Linked DNA regions of Embleya scabrispora. The protein of the gene in region 1 binds, or shares a complex with, the protein of each later gene. Links are inferred from orthologs where the notes say so. Each region holds a gene or a part of one and is shown in the gene's direction. Other genes may lie near its edges. The genes, in order: secG and secY.

Evidence for each region.
Region 2: secG (region 1) and secY share a complex: the UniProt entries of both Escherichia coli proteins name them as parts of the sec protein translocase complex. The link is inferred for Embleya scabrispora from one-to-one orthologs.

The regions. Positions count from the first base shown.
Region 1 is NZ_MWQN01000001.1:5,140,889-5,148,569, forward strand. What follows is about bases 1-2,810. They hold secG (preprotein translocase subunit SecG), read left to right. Parts: upstream 1-1,192; coding sequence 1,193-1,429; downstream 1,430-2,810. Other genes in these bases: B4N89_RS22770 (hypothetical protein), read left to right, coding at 1-722; B4N89_RS22775 (hypothetical protein), read left to right, coding at 719-1,066; B4N89_RS22785 (RNA polymerase-binding protein RbpA), read left to right, coding at 1,627-1,962; B4N89_RS22790 (tetratricopeptide repeat protein), read right to left, coding at 2,119-2,810. Also shown: more of B4N89_RS22790, read right to left, coding at 2,811-3,480; B4N89_RS22795 (hypothetical protein), read left to right, coding at 3,757-4,365; B4N89_RS22800 (hypothetical protein), read right to left, coding at 4,420-4,779; B4N89_RS22805 (heme o synthase), read right to left, coding at 4,891-5,841; tkt (transketolase), read left to right, coding at 6,285-7,681. UniProt on the Escherichia coli protein: Subunit of the protein translocation channel SecYEG. Overexpression of some hybrid proteins has been thought to jam the protein secretion apparatus resulting in cell death; while this may be true it also results in FtsH-mediated degradation of SecY.
Region 2 is NZ_MWQN01000001.1:2,568,314-2,576,149, reverse strand. Bases 3,235-6,199 are described here. They hold secY (preprotein translocase subunit SecY), read left to right. Parts: upstream 3,235-4,038; coding sequence 4,039-5,361; downstream 5,362-6,199. Other genes in these bases: map (type I methionyl aminopeptidase), read left to right, coding at 6,110-6,199; B4N89_RS11150 (adenylate kinase), read left to right, coding at 5,362-6,015; rplO (50S ribosomal protein L15), read left to right, coding at 3,235-3,689. In the rest of the region: rplX (50S ribosomal protein L24), read left to right, coding at 1-64; rplE (50S ribosomal protein L5), read left to right, coding at 64-633; B4N89_RS11190 (type Z 30S ribosomal protein S14), read left to right, coding at 678-863; rpsH (30S ribosomal protein S8), read left to right, coding at 1,053-1,451; rplF (50S ribosomal protein L6), read left to right, coding at 1,470-2,009; rplR (50S ribosomal protein L18), read left to right, coding at 2,012-2,395; rpsE (30S ribosomal protein S5), read left to right, coding at 2,442-3,047; rpmD (50S ribosomal protein L30), read left to right, coding at 3,047-3,229; more of rplO, read left to right, coding at 3,231-3,234; more of map, read left to right, coding at 6,200-6,901; B4N89_RS48945 (DUF1707 SHOCT-like domain-containing protein), read left to right, coding at 6,976-7,569; B4N89_RS11135 (DUF1707 SHOCT-like domain-containing protein), read left to right, coding at 7,609-7,836. UniProt on the Escherichia coli protein: The central subunit of the protein translocation channel SecYEG. Consists of two halves formed by TMs 1-5 and 6-10.

The DNA.
Region 1 (7,681 bases):
AGATGCACGAGTTCAGCAGCGGGATCACCGGCGGCGCGGTGCCGCCGCCGGCCGAGGCGACCCGACGCTACCTGTGTGTGCGGGTGGGCACGTGGTCGCAGGAGGTGGTCGTCTCGGTACTGATCCGCTTCACCCTGGACGGCCGCATGTTGTACACCGAGTTGCACGAACTGGTGCTGCCGCCGATCCGGCCCGACTTCCACGTCGCCGACGAGTGGTTGCACGCCGCCGACGCGGCCACCCTGTGGGGGGCGTTCGGCCACGCCCTCGTGGAGGCGCCGGGACTGATGGCCTCGGCGGCGGGCCGGTTGATGCGGGTGTGGTCCTCGTGGTGGCGCCGGGCCGGCAACCTGCGCGCGGCGCACGAGCGCACCGCCCGCAACCTGCCGGTGGACCGGGGCGCGCGGGCCTCGGTGCGCGAGTTGGGCGCGTCGGCGAACTACGCCACGTTCTTCCAGAACTCGGACGCGGAGAAATACCTCAAGCTGATCGAGCGCAAGTTCACCGTATTCGTGCTGGACTTCCTCCAGCGCAGGAACGTGGATGTCACCGAGTATCGCCAACGCAACGAGCTGGTCCTCAACAACGGGATCATCCAGCACGTCTCGGGCGACCTCAACAACAGCGGCGCGATCGTCGCGGGCCGCGGCAACCAGGCGTCCGTGCGCGGTTCCGGCGGGGTCGGCACCGGCGCACGATCGACAGCGGGAGGTACCTCGTGAACACCGCCGAATCGAACGTCACCGGACCGGAACCGGAGCCCGAGGACCCGGGCGCGGACGAACCGCGCAACGACGGGATCAGCCTGTCGGGCGGCCCGGTGACCAACACCGGCGCGATCGTGGCGGGCGGTGACAACCGGGTCACGGTGCGACGCACGGGCGCGGTGCGCGGCACCCGGGACGCCGGGCGGGGACACCCGCTGACCAGCACCGGCGCGCTGGTCAGCGGCAGTGGTCACGAGCTGGAGGTGGAGGACACCGGAGACGTCGAGCCGGCCGACGCCGCGGCGGACCCCGGGGAGGGCCGGTCGCCGGGGGAGCGGAGCACGCCCGACCAGCCGTAATACTATGATCCGCCGGATTAGCCGAAGGGCCGCACGGCTCCCACTTGCGGGGCGCGGCAGCGTACTCTGTCCGGTGGCCGGGAATCTCCGGCCTCCGCGTTCCGCCAGAAGGAGTTGGGCCCGGCCGTGATCACCGGTTTCTCGATCGCCCTGATCGTCTTCAGCCTGCTCATGGTGCTGTTGGTGCTGCTGCACAAGGGCAAGGGCGGCGGCCTGTCGGACCTGTTCGGCGGCGGCATGTCCTCCTCGCTCGGCGGTTCCTCCGTCGTGGAGAAGAACCTCGACCGCATGACCATCATCGTCGGCGTGTGCTGGATCACGACGATCGTCGTACTCAGTCTGCTTCTCAAGAACTCGTACTGACGACTCGTAGCGACAAACGCGTACCGACAGGCCGGTTCGGCCGCTGTTTCCACCCGCGCGGTGGCCTTTCTGACGGACTGTCGGAAACGGTCGGAAAAGGGCCACCGCTCGGTTCAACCTTGCGCGAGGCGCACGTACACTGGACGCCAAGCCGCGCAACGGGGGCGCGACCTCAAGGACCAAGGGGAGTTTTTACCGTGGCAAGTGGCAACGCCATCCGTGGGAGTCGGGTCGGCGCCGGCCCGATGGGGGAGGCTGAGCGCGGCGAAGCAGCCCCACGTCTCCGTATCTCTTTCTGGTGCGCGAACAAGCACGAGACCCAGCCGAGCTTCGCGACCGACGCTCAGGTCCCCGAGACGTGGGACTGCCCCCGCTGCGGACTGCCCGCCGGGCAGGACCAGCACAACCCGCCGGACGCCCCGCGTACCGAGCCCTACAAGACGCACCTCGCCTACGTGCGCGAGCGGCGCAGCGACGCGGACGGCGAGGCGATCCTCGCCGAGGCGCTGGCCAAGCTGCGCGGCGAACTCTGAGTCCGGTCCCGGGCTCGACGAGCGTGTACCCGTACGGTCGGCCGTAGGCCGCCGTCGGGGGAGCCGCCGGGAGTGACGACCCACCTTCGGGTGCCGTCGTGACTCCCGGCGGTTTTTTGTGCCGCGTCGTTCGGCGCGCGCCGCCCGGGCGGGGCGTCAGTCGCGCACGGGCAGAGCCTCCTGGGGGACCGGGCGGTGTACGCGGCGGCGGTCGGCCTGGTGGGGCAGCGGACGCCCGCCGCGTTCGATCCAGCCCGGCAACTCCTCGCCGGTGGCCGCGAGCCAGCGGTTGCGCACCGCGTCGGGGTCGGCGTGGTGGGCCCGCACCAGGGTGTCGCCGGCCAGGTCGGAGACGCGGTCCAGGTTGAGCGCGGTGCCCACGCCCAGGGCCGCGGCGAGCGGCGGCACCGCGTCGGCGGGCCGGCCGGCGGCGACCAGGACGATGCCGTACAGCGCGTAGGTGACCGGGACTTCGGGGCGGCGGGCCAGCACGGGGTCGGCCCGCACCCGTCTCGCCCGCAGTCGGACCGCCTCCTCCAGCGCGTCCACCGCCTCGTCGTGCGCGCCGGCGGCGCTGTGCAGCAGGCCCAGGCTCTGTAGCGAGGCGGCGAGTTCGTCCTCGCGGCGCCCGGCGGGGGCGTGCTCCGCGCCGGCGTAGCCGCGGCGCACCTCGACCGCCTCGGCGGCCAGCGCGATCGCCTCCGGGCCGCGGCCGAGGCGGGCGAGCAGGGTGGCGTGCCGGAGCAGCACGGCGGCCTGCCGGGCCTCGGGCGGACCGACCCCGAGCAGCCGTTCGGCCTCGGTGAACGCGGCCAGCGCGGGTTCGCTCGCGCCGCCGGCGGCGAGTCGGCCGGCGAGTTCGTCCAGGGACAGGGCGAGTTCGACCCGATAGCGCTCGGGCGTGCGGGCGGCGAGGGTGCGAAAGAGCTGTACCGACTCGTGCAGCGCGCCCAGCGCGGCCGACTCGTCGCCGTGGTCGCCGAGTCGGGCCCCCAGTTCGCGCAGGGTCAGCGCGAGCAGCGGGCGGTGCGCGCGGTGGTCGAACGCGGCCAGTCGGCGGGCGTGTTCGGCGGCGCTCGCGGCCACCTTCACCGCGTCCTCGGTGCGGCCGTCGGCGGCCGCCACGGCGGCGAACGCGCGCAGTCCGCCGACCAGGGCGGGGCCGTGCCGGCGGTGGTCCCTGGCGGCGAGCGCGCCCAGCATCCGCACCGCGGCGCGGGCGGGCGCGGCGGCGTCGGCGTGCCGACCGGCGCGGGTCAACTGCCGTGCCTTCTCGGTCAACATCTCGGCCCGGGTCGCCTCGGCGTCGTCGACCTCGGCCGGAGCGCCGACGACGCCCGGCGGATTCGGTTCCGGTTCGGCCGGATCCGGCCCCTCGGTCCGTCCGCGTTCGGCGAAGGACGGCGCGGCGGGCGCGGTTTCGGGCGTGGCGAGGCCCGGACACGGCGACTGCGACTCGCGCCGGTGCCGGTATTCCTCCAGGTGACGCTCATGGCGTCGCAGCCATCCGAACCGCACGGGTCCCCACCTCGCCTCTGGTCCCGAAGACCTCCGCGTGACGCTATCGCGAGCGGGCCGCCGACGGGGCCGAACGGGTACGGATCCGGCCACGCACGCCTGACCGAGACGACAGCGGGATGTCCGCGGCATGCCGTTTTGCCCGGCCCGGTTCACTCCTTGGGCTCGGCTTTGCCGACTGGGCGGGGGATCCCGCGCGCTCGTGTTCCAAGATCGCTAATGTGTGCGAGTTCCATCGAAGTACGGGCGCGGCGCGCCCGACGCACAGGGGGTTCGATGCATCCGATCACACGCAGGACCTGGGGCGGGATCACCGCCGTGACGATCGGCGCGCTCGCGCTGGTCGCCTGCGACGCGGACGACAAGAAGGACACATCCAAGGCGGTCGACAGCCCGACCGCGACGGCGACGGCGACCGCGCCGCCGCCCACCGGCACCCCCGGTGGCTCCGGTACGCCGGCCACGCAGGCGCCCAAGTCGGCCAAGCCGTCGGCGAGTCTGTCCTCGGCGGGCGACCAGGGCGAGGACTGCGGCCCGGCGCCGACCACCAAGCCCGGACACCGGATCGTCTACCCGAACAAGGCGCCCAGCAAGGACTCGCTGTACTACCGCGACACCAAGTTCGTGTGCGACCCCAACGACGGCCACTACGAGCCGGTCGGCGCCGAGCAGACGCCGCTGCGCTTCGCGGCGCAGGCCACGGGCACCCTGTCCGGACCGACCCCGTGGAAGGCGCAGTACCTCGGCCAGGTGTGGGACCACATCGACAAGTGCCTGGCCGGTCGGACCGACCCCGGACACCCGTGCTCGTCGTCCGGGGCCTATGAGATCACCCTGAACGCCGCCGGCGAGATCAGCGACATCAGGGAGATCTACCACTCCTGACCCGCCGGCCCGGTCGGGCTCTCCCACCCACGGGAGGGCCCCGCCGGGCGCCCGTCAGCCCTGCGCGCCGCCCAGTTGCAGGCCCGCCATCCGGGACCACTCGTACTCGGTCGTGCGCACCTTCGCCGCGAGTTCGTTCGGGAACTCCTCGTGCAGCGTCACGCCCGCCTTGACGATCGCGGCGCGGGCGATGTCCCGGTTGCGCACGACCTGGTCGCCCCAGGCCCCGTCGGCGCCGACGAGCACGATCCGGGTCGCGTCGCGGCCGACGTACTCGACGACCGCGTCGCCCCCGCCGCCGTGCGCGGCGGTGAAGCGCTCGATGTGTTTGGCGATCCTGCGCACCTGTCGCTCGACCCGCGCATCCGGGGAACCCGGTTCCGGCGTGGCCGTCGTGGTCTCGGTGTCCGTCATGGCGCCCACATTACCGACGGGGCGTCACCGGATCCGGCGCAATCGCGCGTGGTCCGGATCACGTCGCGACGCATGATCGCGGCACATCGCGGGCGCCGCGCCCGAACCGGCTCAGAACAGCAGCGGGTCGACCGCGACCGCGACGAACAGCAGCGTCAGGTAGGTGATCGACCAGTGGAACAGCCGCATCTCCTTGAGCTTGGCGCCGGTCACCTCGGCCTTGGCCCGACGCTGCAGCCCGTGCGCCTCCCACAACCAGGCCGCCCCGAGCAGGGCCGCGGCGATCGGGTACAGCGGCCCGGTGTCCGCGGCCGGCCACAGCAGCATCGACACCCCGACCATGACCCAGCTGTAGAGCACGATCTGGTTCGCGACGACCTTGTTGCCCGCGACCACCGGCAACATCGGCACACCGGCATTGGTGTAGTCGTCGGTGAACTTCATCGACAGCGGCCAATAATGCGGCGGGGTCCAGAAGAAGACCACCGCGAACAACACCACCGGCGCCCAGTCCAGCGAATTCGTGACCGCGGTCCAGCCGATCAGCACCTGCATGCAACCCGCGATACCGCCCCACACGATGTTCTGCGGCGTGCGCCGCTTCAGCAACATCGTGTAGACGACGACGTAATAGAAGATCGCGAAGACGGAAAGCGCCGCCGACAGCGGATTGACCAGGAACCAGAACCACGCGGTGGAAATCACCCCGAGCGCGCTCGCGAACACGATCGACTCGCGCGGCGACACCATTCCGGTGACCAGCGGCCGCCGTTCGGTGCGGTGCATCAGCCGGTCGATGTCCCGGTCGATGTACATGTTGAAGGCGTTGGCGCTGCCCGCCGAGAGGTATCCGCCGAAGACGACCAGCAACACCAGTCCCAGATCCGGCAGCCCGTGCGCCGCCAGGAACATCACCGGAATGGTGCTGATCAGCAGCAGTTCGATGATGCGCGGCTTGGTGAGGGCCACGAATGCGAGAACCCGGGCCATCGGCGGGCGGGCGCCGGCGGGCGCATTTCCCACCAGCCCGGCCGGTCGGGATTCGACGGCTGTCACGAACACCCCATCAGCAGCGTTTTCGGCCGGGCCCGGGTGCCGCCCGGAAGCCGGTTTGCTCGTCAATACATAAGCGGAGGCAAGGGGTGTCGAGACGTCGAGGCCCGGACCCACTAGCAGGAAACTGTAGTCCCTCACCAGGGGCACGAAGCCTCCGGGGCATGCCCGCCGCACCGCCGGGTAGCCGACCGGAAGGTCGCCGCGTGCGCCGCCCCGTGCCCACCACGCGTCGTGCCTCGTCCCGCGTGTCCCCGCGGTCCGCCCGACCACGTGGACATCGGGGTGAACCACACGGTGAACGTCACCACCCGGGTGGCCGTCCTCCGAGCGAGGGAACATGCCGCCCCCGGTAGGCTCGGCCACGTGCCGGAGGCGCCGGGGCGAAGGTCCCGAGCCGGCCGCAATCATTCGGCGTATCCCGGAAGACCCCGGAAGGAGCCCTGACAAGGGTGAGCACCAAGCCGACCCCCGACAACAGCTCTCTCGACTGGAGCGACCTCGACAAGCGAGCCGTCGACACCGCTCGCGTGCTCGCGATGGACGCCGTTCAGAAGGTCGGTAACGGCCACCCCGGAACGGCCATGAGCCTGGCCCCGGCGGCCTACCTCATCTGGCAGAAGTTCCTGCGCCACGATCCGACCGACCCGGACTGGACCGGTCGCGACCGCTTCGTGTTGTCCCCGGGCCACACCAGCCTGACCCTCTACACCCAGCTCTACCTGTCCGGCTACGGCCTGACCCTGGACGACCTGAAGTCGTTCCGCACCTGGGGCAGCCGCACCCCCGGCCACCCCGAGCACGGCCACACCGCCGGTGTCGAGACCACCACCGGGCCGCTCGGCCAGGGCGTGGGCAACGCGGTCGGCATGGCGATGGCGGCCCGCTACGAGCGCGGCCTGTTCGACCCGGACGCGGCCCCCGGCGCCTCCCCGTTCGACCACACCATCTGGGTGATCGCCTCCGACGGCGACCTCGAAGAGGGCATCTCCGCCGAGGCCAGCTCACTCGCCGGGCACCAGAAGCTGGGCAACCTCGTCGTGCTCTACGACGACAACCACATCTCGATCGAGGGCGACACCGAGACCGCGTTCAGCGAGGACGTCCTCGCCCGCTACGCGGCCTACGGCTGGCACACCATCCGGGTCGAGCCGCAGGCCGACGGCGACATCGACATCGCGGCGCTGAGCGCGGCCCTGGAGGCGGGCAAGGCGGAGACCGGCCGGCCGACCATGATCGCCATGCGGACGATCATCGCCTGGCCCGCGCCCAACGCGCAGAACACCGGCAAGGCGCACGGCTCGGCGCTGGGCGCCGACGAGGTCGCGGCCACCAAGCGGGTACTCGGCTTCGACCCCGAGCAGTCCTTCGAGGTCGCCGACGAGGTGCTCGCGCACACGCACCAGGTGGTCGACCGGGGCCGTGCGGCGCACGACGCGTGGAAGAGCGCGTTCGCCAAGTGGGCCGAGACCAACCCCGAGCGCGCCGCCGAGCACGCCCGCATCGCCGCCCGTCGGCTGCCCGACGGCTGGGAGAAGGCGCTGCCGGAGTTCGAGGCCGGCAAGCCCGTCGCCACCCGCAAGGCCTCCGGCAAGGTGCTCGCCGCGCTCGGCCCGGTCGTCCCCGAGCTGTGGGGCGGCTCCGCCGACCTGGCCGAGTCCAACAACACCACCATCGACGAGGGCAGTTCGTTCCTGCCCGAGGGCAACCCCCTCAAGGGCGCGAGCCCGTACGGGCGCACCGTGCACTGGGGCATCCGCGAGCACGCCATGGGCTCGACCATGAACGGCATCGCGCTGCACGGCGGGACCCGGATCTACGGCGGCACCTTCCTGGTGTTCAGCGACTA
Region 2 (7,836 bases), 2.6 Mb from region 1 along the record:
CTTCCGGTTCGACGACGAGGGCAACAAGATCCGGTACGCCAAGCGGACCGGTGAGGACATCTGATGACGGTCACCACCGAGGCGCGTGAACTGCCGCGTCTGAAGCAGCGTTACCGCGAGGAGATCCTGGGCAAGCTGCGTGAGGAGTTCTCGTTCGAGAACATCATGCAGGTTCCCGGCGTCACCAAGATCGTGGTCAACATGGGTGTGGGCGACGCCGCCCGCGACTCCAAGCTGATCGACGGCGCGATCAAGGACCTGATGGCCATCACCGGCCAGAAGCCCCAGGTCACCAAGGCCCGCAAGTCCATCGCGCAGTTCAAGCTGCGCGAGGGTCAGCCGATCGGCGCGCACGTTACACTGCGCGGCGACCGCATGTGGGAGTTCCTGGACCGTCTGCTGTCGATCGCCCTGCCGCGTATCCGTGACTTCCGCGGGCTTTCGCCCAAGCAGTTCGACGGCCGCGGCAACTACACCTTCGGTCTCACGGAGCAGTCGATGTTCCACGAGATCGACCAGGACAAGATCGACCGCGTTCGTGGCATGGACATCACTGTGGTGACCACCGCCAAGAACGACGACGAGGGCCGCGCTCTGCTGCGTCTCCTCGGCTTCCCGTTCAAGGAAGCGTGAGCAGTCGCCTCGGCGGCTGAGGAACGCAACAAGGAGACTGAGACGTGGCGAAGAAGGCCCTGATCGCAAAGGCCGCCCGCAAGCCGAAGTTCGAGGTTCGCGGCTACACGCGCTGCCAGCGCTGTGGCCGTCCTCACTCGGTGTACCGCAAGTTCGGTCTGTGCCGTGTGTGCCTGCGCACCATGGCGCACGCCGGCGAGCTGCCGGGCGTCACCAAGAGCAGCTGGTAGTCCGCGGCCGCCTCGGCGGCCGAGAGCTACCGCTACCGCAACACATCGCTCGCCCGCTGGGCGGAGCGAGAACAGTAACGACGTCGTAGGTCCCGCACCGCAGTCGCCGTCCGCCGCCGCCCCTCGGGTCGGCGGCGGGCGAGGGATCGCACGCCGGGAAACCACGGCGAGAAAGGCCTTGAGGCCGTCATGACCATGACCGACCCCATCGCAGACATGCTGACCCGTCTGCGGAACGCCAACTCGGCATACCACGACGATGTCGTGATGCCGTTCAGCAAGATCAAGTCGCACATCGCGGAGATCCTCCAGCAGGAGGGTTACATCCAGGGCTGGCGCGTCGAGGACGCGGAGGTGGGCAAGAAGCTCACCGTCGTCCTCAAGTACGGCCCGAACCGCGAGCGCTCGATCGCCGGCGTCCGCCGCGTGTCGAAGCCCGGTCTGCGGGTGTACGCAAAGTCCACGAACCTGCCGAAGGTACTCGGTGGCCTCGGCGTCGCGATCATCTCGACGTCGACCGGTCTCCTCACCGACAAGCAGGCGGCCAAGAAGGGCGTGGGCGGGGAAGTCCTCGCCTTCGTCTGGTAAGGGAAGGGAAGGAGAGCAATGTCGCGCATCGGACGTCTCCCCATCCCGGTTCCCACCGGTGTGGACGTCACCATCAATGGCCGCGAGGTCGTCGTGAAGGGCCCCAAGGGTTCCCTGTCGCACACCATCGCCGCCCCGATCGAGATCGCCAAGTCGGACGACGGCACCCTCGCGGTGACCCGTCCCGACGACGAGCGCCGCTCGAAGGCCCTGCACGGGCTGTCCCGGACGCTGGTGGCGAACATGATCACTGGTGTGACCCAGGGATACATCAAGAAGCTCGAGATCAGCGGTGTCGGCTACCGTGTCCAGCAGAAGGGCTCCTCGCTGGAGTTCGCGCTCGGATTCAGCCACCCCGTGGTCGTCGAGGCCCCGGAAGGCATCACCTTCGCGGTCGAGGCCCCCACCCGTTTTTCGGTCGAGGGCATCGACAAGCAGAAGGTCGGTGAAATCGCCGCGAACATCCGCAAGCTGCGGAAGCCCGACCCGTACAAGGCCAAGGGCGTCAAGTACGCGGGCGAGGTCATCCGCCGCAAGGTCGGAAAGGCTGGTAAGTAGGCATGGCTGTCGGCGTGAAGACCGGCAAGGGCGTTGCGAAGAAGTCTGTCGCACGCAAGCGCCGGCACATCCGGGTGCGGAAGAAGGTTTCCGGCACCCCGCTGCGGCCCCGTCTCGTCGTGAGCCGCTCCACCCGTCACATGGTGGCGCAGGTTATCGACGACATCGCCGGCCACACTCTCGCTTCGGCGTCCACGATGGACCCGTCCATCCGCGGTGCCGAGGGTGACAAGACCGCCCAGGCTCGCAAGGTCGGCGAATTGGTCGCCGAGCGCGCGAAGGCCGCGGGTGTCGAGGCCGTCGTGTTCGACCGCGGTGGCAACAGGTACCACGGTCGCATCGCCGCTCTCGCGGATGCCGCACGCGGAAACGGGCTCACCTTCTGAGCCCGCTGCTCCGGACAAGCTTCGAACGACAGATGAGGACATTCTGATGGCTGGACCCCAGCGCCGCGGTGGCGGCGCCGGCGGCGGCGAGCGGCGGGACCGGCGGGATCGACGTGATGGTGGCGCAGCCGCCGAGAAGACCGCTTACGTCGAGCGCGTCGTCGCGATCAATCGCGTCGCCAAGGTCGTGAAGGGTGGACGTCGCTTCAGCTTCACCGCGCTGGTCGTGGTGGGCGATGGCGACGGCACCGTAGGTGTCGGTTACGGCAAGGCCAAGGAGGTGCCGGCCGCGATCGCCAAGGGTGTTGAAGAGGCCAAGAAGCACTTCTTCAAGGTCCCCCGTATCCAGGGCACCATTCCGCACCCGATCCAGGGTGAGAAGGCTGCCGGCGTCGTGCTCCTGAAGCCGGCCTCGCCGGGTACCGGTGTCATCGCCGGTGGCCCCGTGCGCGCCGTGCTCGAGTGCGCCGGCATCCACGACGTGCTGAGCAAGTCGCTCGGTTCGTCGAACCCGATCAACATCGTGCACGCGACCGTCGCGGCGCTCCAGGGGCTCGTTCGCCCCGAGGAGATCGCGGCTCGTCGTGGCCTGCCCCTGGAGGACGTGGCCCCGGCCGCGCTCCTGCGGGCCCGCGCGGGGGTTGGTGCGTAATGGCACGTCTCAAGGTCACGCAGACCCGATCCAAGATCGGTGGCAGGCAGAACCAGCGGGACACTCTCCGTTCGCTCGGTCTCAAGCGCGTCCACGACGTGGTCGTCAAGGAGGACCGCCCGGAGATCCGCGGCATGATCGCGACGGTGTCGCACCTCGTCACCGTCGAGGAGGTCGACTGACATGGGTGCTGACAACCCGCTGAAGGTGCACCACCTGCGGCCCGCCCCGGGCGCCAAGACCGCCAAGACCCGCGTGGGTCGTGGTGAGGGCTCCAAGGGCAAGACCGCCGGTCGTGGTACCAAGGGCACCAAGGCTCGTTACCAGGTGCCGGCCCGCTTCGAGGGTGGGCAGATGCCGCTGCACATGCGGCTGCCCAAGCTCAAGGGCTTCAAGAACCCGTTCCGGGTCGAGTTCCAGGTCGTGAACCTGGACAAGATCGAGTCCCTGTACCCCAACGGTGGCGAGGTCACCGTCGAGGGTCTGATCGAGAAGGGCGCGGTTCGCAAGAACCTGCCCGTCAAGGTCCTGGGCACCGGCGAGATCTCGGTGGCCGTCCAGGTGAAGGCCCACGCCTTCTCCGGCTCCGCCAAGACCAAGATCGCCGCCGCGGGCGGTTCGGCCGACGAACTGTCGGTCTGACCCCTCGCGGACAAGGAATGACCGTCATGGCCCGTTCGGATCGGTACCGAACGGGCCTTGACGTCGTTGGAGGCTATAGCGCAGGGGCGTCACGCCGGTAAGGTGGTGGCGCCCCTGTGGTTTGCTGTGCCGTGGGGGTGGGTTCATTGCGCCACCCCCTCACATGACTTGCTCCGTATTTCACTTGTGTTGTGTCATGACGCAGGAACGTCGGGCCCGGGCGATACTTCCGGGCCGTCGGCGCTGTTATTGTCCGTGAGGTCCTGTGAGGGACCTGACCAGTGGTCCTCTTCCCGGACCGACGACTCGATCGACTCGCCCCTGAGACGGGCGGGGCGCAGGAGGCAGTGTGCTCACCGCGTTCGCCAGGGCGTTCCGCACGCCCGACCTGCGCAAGAAGCTGCTGTTCACGTTGGCGATCATCGTCCTCTTCCGGATCGGGTCGCACATCCCGGTACCCGGCGTCTCGTTCGAGATGGTGCGCTCTTGCGTAGAGGACTCCAACAAGAACAGCCTGTTCGGGCTCGTGAATATGTTCAGCGGTGGCGCGCTGCTGCAACTCACGATCTTCGCGCTGGGGATCATGCCGTACATCACGGCGAGCATCATCCTCCAGCTGCTCACCGTCGTGATCCCGCGGCTGGAGGCCCTCAAGAAGGAGGGCCAGGCCGGCACGGCGAAGATCACGCAGTACACCCGCTACCTCACCATCGCGCTGTCCGTGCTCCAGGCGACCGCGCTGATCGCCACCGCCCGCAGCGGCGCGCTGTTCTCCAGCGCCCGCAGCGCCACCTGCGATCCGCAGGGCATCGTTCCGGACGACTCGCTCTTCCGGGTGATCGTGATGGTCGTCGTGATGACGGCCGGCACCTCGACGATCATGTGGCTCGGTGAGCTGATCACCGACCGCGGCATCGGCAACGGCATGTCGATCCTGATGTTCGTCTCGGTCGCCGCCGGCTTCCCGGCCGCGCTGTGGACGATCAAGGAGCAGGGCACCATCGGCGACGGTTGGATCCCGTTCTTCACCGTCATCGCCATCGGCCTCGTGATGGTCGGCCTGGTGGTCTTCGTGGAACAGGCGCAGCGCCGGATCCCGGTGCAGTACGCCAAGCGCATGATCGGGCGTCGCGCCTACGGCGGGACCTCGACCTACATCCCGCTCAAGGTGAACCAGGCGGGCATCATCCCCGTCATCTTCGCCTCGTCGCTGCTCTACATTCCGGCTCTGATCGCGCAGTTCAGCGGTGGCAAGTCGGACTGGGCGGTGTGGATCGAACGACACTTCGTCAAGGGCGACCACCCGCTGTACATGATCACGTACTTCCTGCTGATCGTCTTCTTCGCGTTCTTCTACGTGGCCATCACGTTCAACCCCGAAGAAGTAGCCGACAACATGAAGAAGTATGGTGGCTTCATTCCGGGGATCCGCGCCGGCAGACCGACCGCGGAATACCTGAACTACATCCTCACCAGGATCACGTGGCCCGGATCGTTGTACCTGGGCATGATCGCGCTGGTACCCAGCATCGCGCTCGTGCTCTTCAACGCCAACCAGAACTTCCCGTTCGGCGGCACGAGCATCCTGATCATCGTGGGAGTGGGTCTGGAAACCGTGAAGCAGATCGAGAGTCAGCTCCAGCAGCGCAACTACGAAGGCTTCCTCCGCTAAATGCGTATCGTTCTCGTGGGGCCTCCCGGCGCGGGTAAGGGAACCCAGGCCCAGTACATCGCCGCCAACCTGTCGATTCCCGCAGTCTCGACAGGTGACATCTTCCGCGCCAACGTGAGCCAGGGCACTCCGCTCGGCCGCGAGGCGAAGACCTACATGGACGCGGGCAACCTCGTACCCGACGAAGTGACCATAGGCATGGTCCGGGAGCGCCTGGCGCAGCCGGACGTGGCCGGAGGTTTCCTCCTCGACGGGTTCCCGCGCAACACGGCGCAGGCCAAGGTGCTCGACGAGATCCTGGCCGAGAACGACACCGAGTTGGACGTGGTGCTCGAACTCAAGGTCGACGACTCGGAGATCATCCAGCGCATCTCGGGCCGTCGGCAGTGCCGGGCCAACGGGCACGTCTGCCACATCCTGACCGACGCGCCGAAGGTGGCCGGGATCTGCGACGAGTGCGGCAGCGAGCTGTACCAGCGCGACGACGACCGGGAGGAGACCGTCCGGCACCGTCTGGACGTCTACAAGGAGCAGACCGAACCCCTGGTCGGCTACTACTCGGAGCGCAACCTCCTGCTGCCGATCCAGGCCACGGGTCCGGTCAAGGAGGTCACCGAGCGCGCGATGACCGCACTTCGGGAGTTCGGCGCCTGATCGGCGCCGGCCGCGACAGACATCACACATGGGCGATCCGGGGAAACCCCGGATCGCCCATCGTGCTTTCAGTGGATGACAGGTGAGGACGGCCATGCCGGTGTTCAGGAAGCGGCACATGCGGATCGAACGCAAGACGCCCGAGCAGATCGAGAAGATGCGTCGTGCCGGCGCGGTGGTGGCGAACACACTGGCCCTGCTGCGCGAGGCGGCGGTGCCCGGGGTGACCACCGCCGATCTGGACACGATCGCCGAGCGGTCGATCCGCGGCGCCGGGGCGATTCCCTCGTTCAAGGGCTACCACGGCTTCCCGGCGTCGATCTGCGCGTCGGTCAACGACGTGGTGGTGCACGGGATCCCCGACGAGACTCCGCTGCGGGACGGGGACATCATCTCGATCGACTGCGGCGCGATCCTGGACGGCTGGCACGGCGACTCGGCGATCACGGTGCCGATCGGCACGGTGGTGCCCGAGGTGCTGGAACTGAGCCGGGTGTGCGAGCAGTCGATGTGGGCGGGCATCGAGGCGGCGGTGGCGGGCGGTCGGCTGACCGACATCAGCCACGCGGTGGAGAAGTCGATCCGCTCGCACCGGCTGCCGGGCGGCGCGAAGTACGGGATCGTCGAGGACTACGGCGGCCACGGCATCGGCACCGAGATGCACCAGGACCCGCACGTGCTCAACTACGGCCCGGGCGGCCGCGGTCCGCGCCTGGAGGTCGGGGTGTGCCTGGCGATCGAGCCGATGGTCACCCTCGGCAAGCCGGACACCTACACGCTGCCCGACGAGTGGACGGTCAAGACCACCGCCGGCGGCCACGCGGCGCACTGGGAGCACTCGATCGCGATCACCGCGAACGGGCCCGTGGTGCTCACCGCGCCCTGACTGAGGACAGACCCCCGCCGATGGTGGGGCTGGCCCCATGTACGAGACCGCGGTGCCTGCCTAGTGTCGAAGGCATGGTGAGGCATCCGACGATGCGGGCATCCGACGTGGACCGTGAGGCGGCGGTGACGCTCCTTCGCGAGCACCATCTGGTCGGACGGCTGACGCTGGCAGAGTTCAACGAGCGCATGGGCGCGGCCATCGCGGCGGTGACCCTGGGGGATCTGGCCCGGTTGATCTCCGATCTGCCGCCTCCGGAGCATCTGGAGGCGGACGTCGAGGTGATCCGTGCGCGGATGGCCTACGAGGAGGCGCGCACCCGGGCGGCGCTCGCCCGGCCGTCGGCGTCGGGTGTGGAGCCGGCGACGTCGGTGCTTCCCGCGATGCCGCTTTCGCCGCCGCTGCCGCCGGTGCCGGCCGAGGTGCGGTGGTCGGCCGCCCCGGTGCGGCGCCCGGGCGACGGCTGGGCCACCGCGGCGCGGGGCCTGCGCGCGGCCTGGACGGTGTTGAACGCGGTCACCGCGCTGAACGTGGTGATCTGGCTGCTGGTCGCGGTCGCGGGCACGGGCGTCGTGTACTTCTGGCCGGTGTGGGTCTACGGTCCGGCGGCCGCGGTGCTGGGGTCGATCCAGATGATCATGTGGCGACACGGCCGCGCCGCGCCGTGACCCGGGCGCCGGCGGGCCGAGCGGGACTACGCTCGGGGCATGGACCGGAATCCGAACGCCCCCGCGACGCCGGCGGACCGCGAGCGTGTGACCGCCGAGCTGCGTGAGCACCTGGCGTCGGGTCGCCTGGCGCTGTCCGACTACCGGGCCGGCCTGGACGGGGTGCGCCGGGCGGTCACGGTGGGGGAGCTGGACGCGCTCGCGGCGAACCTGCCGGGTCGCGACGATCGGTCCGAGGCGGCGGGCGCGACGCCGCCGCCGGGATAC